Regions from separate parts of the Pseudogemmobacter blasticus genome, predicted to be linked through region 1. Evidence: riboswitches for the same ligand, from Rfam matches in the RefSeq annotation. Region 1 holds a riboswitch; the other holds the start of a gene.

Region 1 (3,358 bases):
CCAGCCTGGCGGCGGGCAGGAACTGTTCGCCGCTCAGCATCAGCGAAAGCGCGACGAACAGCGTTGTCAGCGCAATCGCCAGTGCGCCGCCGATGCCGGCCCAGACCGTGGCGGTCAGGGCGGTTCCGCGGCGGATGAACGGGCCGCAGGCCATGCCGACCAGCACCGCCGGCAGGGCGATGTTCACGGTGTTGACCCCCAGCACCGTGACCCCGCCAAAGCCGAAGAACACCGCCTGCAACAGCAAGCCCACGAACAGCGCCGGAAACGCGGCCCAGCCCAGGATGACCCCGGCCAGACCGTTCAGGATGAGGTGCACCGATGAGGGGCCGATCGGGACATGCACCAGCGAGGCCACGAAGAACGCCGCCGACAACACGCCGGCGGTGGGTATCTTTTCAACCGTCAGCGCCCGCAGGCCAAGGGCAATGCCCCCGGCCGCGATCACGGCGCCCCCGATCACCACGGGGTTGGACAGCGCGCCATCAACGATGTGCATGGCTTACTCCAGATCCCAGGCGCGCACCCAGATCACGGCATCCTGACTCAGTTCCTTGCCTTCATGTTCCTTGGCCGGGCCGGACCCCAGCGCCGCAAAGCCCCACCAGCCGGCCTTGGGAATGCCAAAGGTGAAGGTTCCGTCGGCATCGGAAACCACCACGACCGACCCGCCCGGCATTGGCCCGGCAACGGCCGATTTCGCCGTATTGGTGGCAAGGTCCGGCTCTGCGGCCATGAACTCGACCTCGATCTCGACGCCGGGCACCGGCTTGCCTTCGGCCAGCACCTGCCCGCTGAAGGTAGAGCCTGCAATGATGTTGTAGGGCTTGTTCAGCGGCAGGATCTCGGTCGCCAGACCCTGCGGTTCCATCCAGTCGGTCGGCAGTTCGGCATGGTTCAGATAGACCTTGGTCAGTTGCTGGATGAAGACATCCTCGCTGGGTTCCAGATAGGGGGCGGGTTCAACCACCAGCACATAATCGCCGGCCTTTGTTACCGGCACGCTGGCCTCATAGGCGGCCGCCGCATTTTCAACGCCGGTAAAGGTGATCGGCTTCAGCCGATCCATCAGGTCGGTCTTCTTGCCCTTGTTCACGCTGTAGAAGGCCAGCGGTTGGCCCATGTCCATCACATGGCCGTTCTCGAAAGGGTGCCAAAAGATCAGCCGCAACGGCACATCGCCGGGGCCTTCGATGATGGGGTTTTCAACATGGATCAGTTGGAAATGCGCTGCGGCGGGCAAGGGCAACAGGCAGGCCGCGGCGATCAGCGCGGCAGGGCGAAGGGTCATGGTCGTTCCTCTCTTGTGCCGTCAGAAGACGGAATCCAGAAAGGACGTTCGGGATGAAAGGCACGCAGGGCGTTGTTCCGGCTCTGCGAGCCAGACGCACACCCCGGCGTCCGGTTGATTGCAGGCGAAGATCGCTCTTCACCATGCCTCGCCGGCAGGTCTCCTGGCTCGCGGGTCTTGGCTCGGCCGGCCTTCCCGGGCGGTTGGCCCAGTGGCGTGTTCGGCGTCGCTCTCCGCTTACAGTTGCGGGGGCAGCCACGGAATTGGCCCCTGCGGGCCGCACCGTATTCCCTCTCTCCCCCTCGCCGCGCGATGATGCCCGGCAAGGGACCGATGATGCCCTTTACCGGCCATAACCGCCGCGGCATGTCAACCGCCTTTCCGCCGCAGGTTGCGAATAGGGGTGCCCTTGAGGATCGGACGCATCCGTGAAACCGTTTGCCCGCGAAGAGACGGGGGGGAGTGGTGGCGGACGGCGGCAACAGGGTTCTGGTCATCGGTGGCGGGTTCGCCGGGCTTTGCGCCGCCATCGATGCGCGTGAGGCCGGGGCCGCCGTGATGCTGGTGGATGCCGCGCCGCGCGAGCTGTTGGGCGGCAACGCCCGCCATTGCCGCAACCTGCGTCTGGTCAACCCTACCGAAACGCCCTTCCAGCGCGACAGTTACCCCGCCGCGGCCTTTCTGGCGGATCTTCGGCGCAAGGCTGCGCCTGATCCAGACCTTGCAGAGCGTCTGGCGGAAGGCGCGGGCGACCTGGGGCCCTGGCTTCTGGCGCAGGGGGTGGCTTTCGAACCCTGGGCCGACGGCAATCTGCCCTATTCCCGCCGAACCGTCTTTCTGCGCGGGGGCGGGCAGGCCTTGGTCAATGCGCTGGTCCGCCGTGCTGTCGCCCTGGGGGTGGATATTCGCACCGGCTGGCGGGTCCGCGCCCTAGATCCGGCCGCGCTGTCGCCGCAAACGGCCGCCCCGTTGCACATTCTTGCCGACACGCCCGAGGGGCCGGTGCAGATTGCCGCCGCTGCCGTGGTGCTGGCCTGCGGCGGTACGGGCGCAAACAGGGGCGAGCTGGCCCGCCACCTTGGCCCGCGCGCGGCGGTGATCGCCAATCGGGGCACGCCGTTCCAGCAGGGCGAACCGCTGCTTTGGCTGTTGTCGCACGGGGCTGCCGCCGCCGGTTTGCCGGGCGATGGCCACCTTGTCCCGGTTGATGCCCGCGCGCCACAAGACGATGCCGGAATTGTCAGCAGGTTGGACGGTATGCAGTTTGGCCTTGTCGTCGGCCCTGATGGCCGCCGCCTTGGCGATGAAGGCGCCACGATCAGCCCCGAGAGGTTCTCGCATTGGGCGCGTCTTCTGCAAGACCGGCCGGATCCGCGCGGCTGGATCATTCTGGGGCCCGAGGGCACCGCCCGTCTGCCGCCGTTGATGTATCCGCCGCTGCGCGCGGCCACGCCCGTGGCGCTGGCCCTTGCCTGTGGCATCGACCCCGATGGCCTGACCGTCACGCTGCAAGAGATCAGGGATTGGCAGGCCGGCGGTCCGCCGCCCGATCCACCGCGCACCCTGCGCGACACGGCCCCTCTGGGCCGGCTTGACGGCCCCCTTGCGGCCATTCCCATGCGGCTTGGGCTGGCCTTTACGCGCCACGGAGCCGCCGTCGACGCCAGTACGCGAATCCGCCTTGCCGCAGGGGGCACCGCGCCGCAGCTTTTCGCGGCGGGCACCGCCATGTGCGGCCAGATCCTGGGCCCGGGCTACCTTTCGGGCATGGGGCTGACCATTGCCGGCGTCTTCGGTCGCATCGCCGGGCGCGAGGCGGCAGCGCTGGCCGGGTCTGCGGTTCTGCCCGCGCAGGGGCCGGCCCTTGCAGACCGGATCGCCCCGTCTGCGCCGCCGCCGGAAGATCCGCTTGCCAATGCCCGGCGCACGATGAACCTGTGCAACACCTGCGGGTTCTGCACCGGGCTTTGCGATGTCTTCCCGGCGGCCCAGTTGCGGCAGGGCTTGCGGGACGGCGATCTGCGCCATCTTGCCCATCTGTGCCACGATTGCCGGTCCTGTCACGCC
Region 2 (3,358 bases), 180 kb from region 1:
CTGGGACAGCGCGCGCACCTATCGCGGGTCGGACATGCGCGGCGGCGCGAACGGCGCCCGCATCCGGCTGGCCCCGCAGAACGGCTGGGAAGGCAACGAACCGGCGCGACTGGCGCGTGTGCTTTCGGTGCTGGAGCCCATCGCCGCCGCGACCGGCGCTTCGCTGGCCGATGTCATCGTGCTGGCCGGCAGCCTTGGCGTGGAAATGGCCGCCCGTGCCGCCGGCTTCCCGGTCGCGGTGCCCTTCGCCCCCGGCCGTGGCGATGCCAGTGCCGAACAGACCGACGCGGCCTCGTTCGACGTGCTGGAACCGCTGGCCGATGGCTTCCGCAACTGGCTGAAGAAAGACTACGTTGTCAGCGCCGAAGAACTGATGCTCGACCGGGCGCAGCTCATGGGCCTGACCGCGCAGGAGATGACCGTACTGGTCGGCGGGATGCGGGCGATGGGCACCAACCACGGCGGCACGGCGCATGGCGTCTTTACCAACCGTGTCGGCGCCCTGACGACCGATTTCTTCACCACGCTGACCGACATGGCCTGGAAATGGGTGCCGGCGGGCAACAACCTGTATCACCTGACCGACCGCAAGACCGGCGCGGTGAAATGGACCGCGACCCGTGTCGATCTGGTGTTCGGCTCGAACTCGGTCCTGCGGGCCTATGCCGAGGTCTATGCCCAGGATGACGCCGCCGAGAAATTCGTGCGCGACTTCGTGGCCGCCTGGACCAAGGTGATGAACGCCGACCGTTTCGATCTGCGCTGATCGCGGCACGGTCTGCCGGAACTTCGGGCGCCCTCCGGTCTTCGGGGGGCGCCTTTTTCGTGACGGCCCCGGCTCAGGCCAGACGGTCGGGCAAGACCTCGGCCCCGATCAGCGCATCGGGCCGGGCGGCGGTGATCGCCGCCGCCGCAAGGCCCGGACCCGGCCCGGTTTCCCCGGTGCCAAGGTCGCCGCGCACCCAGGTGGCCCTGGCCCCGGCCTGCCAGCCCAGCCGGCAGGCGCGGATGCAGCCCACGGCCTCCAGCGTTCCCGAGATTTCGAAATCGGGCGTCAGCCCGCCCGCGCCGGTGGCCATGGCCGCCACCAGCCGCCGCGTCAGGTCCAGCCCCACCGGGCAGACCCGGCCCAGATGCGGGCAGACCGTCGCGCAGGTCACCTGCCAGCGCGGCGACATTCGGCCGGGGATCGCGTCACCCGGCCCCTCGGGCGCAGGGGCACGTTCGGGGAAAAATCCGTCTTCCATCACGTCTCCTGTCGGGCGCCCCGCCCGCTTCGGGTTTCGGTGTGATGGCAGGTCTCCTGACTTGCGGGTCTTCGCCTTTCCGCGCCTTCCCGGTGCCGGGGCACCAGTGGACCATTGCAGATCAGCTCGCCGCTTACAGTTGCGGGGGCAGTCGCGGCCTTGGCCCCCGAAGGCGCCGCACCGCGTTCCCATTTTCATCCGAAGGCTTGCGCCCGCCGGAACCATCGCCCGCAGAAAGCCGCGTTTCGGCGGGCAGAGTCAAGCCGTGCCGCTGGGGGCGGACGGGAGCGACCATTCCCCCTTGCGCGACGGCCCCTGTTGCGGCACCCCTGCCCCATGTCCAGCCCTGCCGCCTTTCTCAATGTCCAGGCCTCGCTGACCGGCCGCCGCTGGGTCGGGCCCGATGCCGGGGCCGACCGTCTGGCCGAGGCGATGGCGCAAGCCACCCGCCTGCCGCTGCCGCTGTGCCGCATCCTTGTCAGCCGCGGCGTGCCGCCCGATCAGGCCGCGGGCTTTCTGGCCCCCACGCTGAAAGACCTGCTGCCCGACCCGCGGTCGCTGCGCGACATGGAAAAGGCCGCCGCGCGGCTGGTGCGCGCCCTGACCTCGGGCGAGCGGATCGCCATCTTCGCCGATTACGATGTGGACGGCGGGGCTTCGGCGGCGCTGCTGCTGGCCTGGCTGCGCGCGCTGGGGCGCGATGCCACGCTGTATATCCCCGACCGCATCGACGAAGGCTATGGCCCCAATGTCCCGGCCATGCAGGCGCTGGCGCGCGACCACGGGCTGATCCTTTGCGTCGATTGCGGCACGCTGAGCCATGAGCCGGTTGCCGCCGCCGCGCCGGCCGATATGGTGATCCTTGACCACCACCTTGCCACCGAAACCCTGCCCGCCGCCCATGCGGTGGTGAACCCCAACCGGCAGGACGAAGACGGCAGCCTGGCGCATCTCTGCGCGGCCTCGGTCGTGTTCCTGGCGCTGGTCGAGGCCAACCGGCAATTGCGCGGCCAAGGCAGCACCGGCCCCGACCTGATGGCGCTGCTGGATCTGGTCGCGCTGGCCACTGTGGCGGATGTGGCCCCGCTGATCGGCGTCAACCGCGCTTTCGTGCGGCAGGGGCTGCGCGTCATGGCCCGGCGGGAGCGGCCCGGCCTGCGCGCGCTGGCCGACATTGCGCGCATGGACAGCGCCCCCACCGCCTATGCCCTGGGCTTTCTGCTGGGGCCGCGCGTCAATGCCGGGGGCCGCATCGGCCAGGCCGATCTTGGCGCCCGCCTGCTGGCCGCCACCGATGACGCGCAGGCCCTGGCCCTGGCCCGCCGGCTGGACGAGCTGAACACCGAACGCCGCGTGCTGACCGAAGCCGTCCGCGAAGAGGCGCTGGCCCAGGCCGAGGCGCGCGGGCTTGATGGCCCGCTGGTCTGGGCCGCCGCCGAAGGCTGGCATCCCGGCGTGGTGGGTATCGTTGCCGCGCGGCTGAAGGAAGCCACCAACCGCCCCGCCATCGTGATCGGCTTCGACGGCGGCATCGGCAAGGGATCGGGCCGGTCGGTCGCCGGGGTTGATCTGGGCGCCGCCGTGCAGCGCGTGGCGGCCGAGGGGCTGCTGGTCAAGGGCGGCGGGCACAAGATGGCCGCCGGCCTGACGGTGGACCGCGACCGGCTTGAGGCCGCCATGGCCCGCCTGTCCGAACTGCTGGCCCGCCAGGGCGCCGGCGCCGCCGGCCCGCAAGATTTGCGCATCGACGGGTTGCTGATGCCCGAAGCGGCCAACCTGGCGCTGGCCGAACAGATCGAAAGCGCCGGCCCTTTCGGCGCCTCGGCCCCGGCACCGCGATTCGTGCTGCCCTCGGTCAGCGTCGCCGCCCGCCGCATGGGCGAATCGCACCTGCGGCTGACCATCGGCGGGCGCAGCGGTGGCGGGCCGGAAGCGGTGCTGTTCGGCGCCTTCGACAGCCCCCTTGGCCCCGCGCTGGAACAGGGCGGACACCGGCTTTTCCACCTTGCCGGCAAGCTGGAGGTGAACACCTGGGGCGGCCGCTCGCGCGTGCAGTTCCGTCTGGACGATGCTGCGGAAGCCTGATCGGAAAACCTTCGTTTTTCCTCTTG

Evidence for each region. Region 1 has a riboswitch for cobalamin ahead of B6K69_RS17030 (DUF4198 domain-containing protein). Riboswitches for the same ligand answer to the same signal wherever they lie in the genome.
Region 2: it holds a riboswitch for cobalamin, as region 1 does, so the genes downstream of both, B6K69_RS16145 (hypothetical protein) here and B6K69_RS17030 (DUF4198 domain-containing protein) in region 1, are expected to answer to the same signal.

Annotation. Positions count from the first base shown of each region.
Region 1 covers NZ_CP020470.1:3,498,137-3,501,494, forward strand. The annotation lists gene cbiM (cobalt transporter CbiM) at 1-499, opposite strand, end outside; gene B6K69_RS17030 (DUF4198 domain-containing protein) at 503-1,291, opposite strand; cobalamin riboswitch at 1,428-1,641, opposite strand; gene tcuA (FAD-dependent tricarballylate dehydrogenase TcuA) at 1,757-3,358, shown strand, end outside.
Region 2 covers NZ_CP020470.1:3,316,489-3,319,846, reverse strand. The annotation lists gene katG (catalase/peroxidase HPI) at 1-766, shown strand, start outside; gene B6K69_RS16145 (hypothetical protein) at 840-1,247, opposite strand; cobalamin riboswitch at 1,277-1,488, opposite strand; gene recJ (single-stranded-DNA-specific exonuclease RecJ) at 1,584-3,332, shown strand.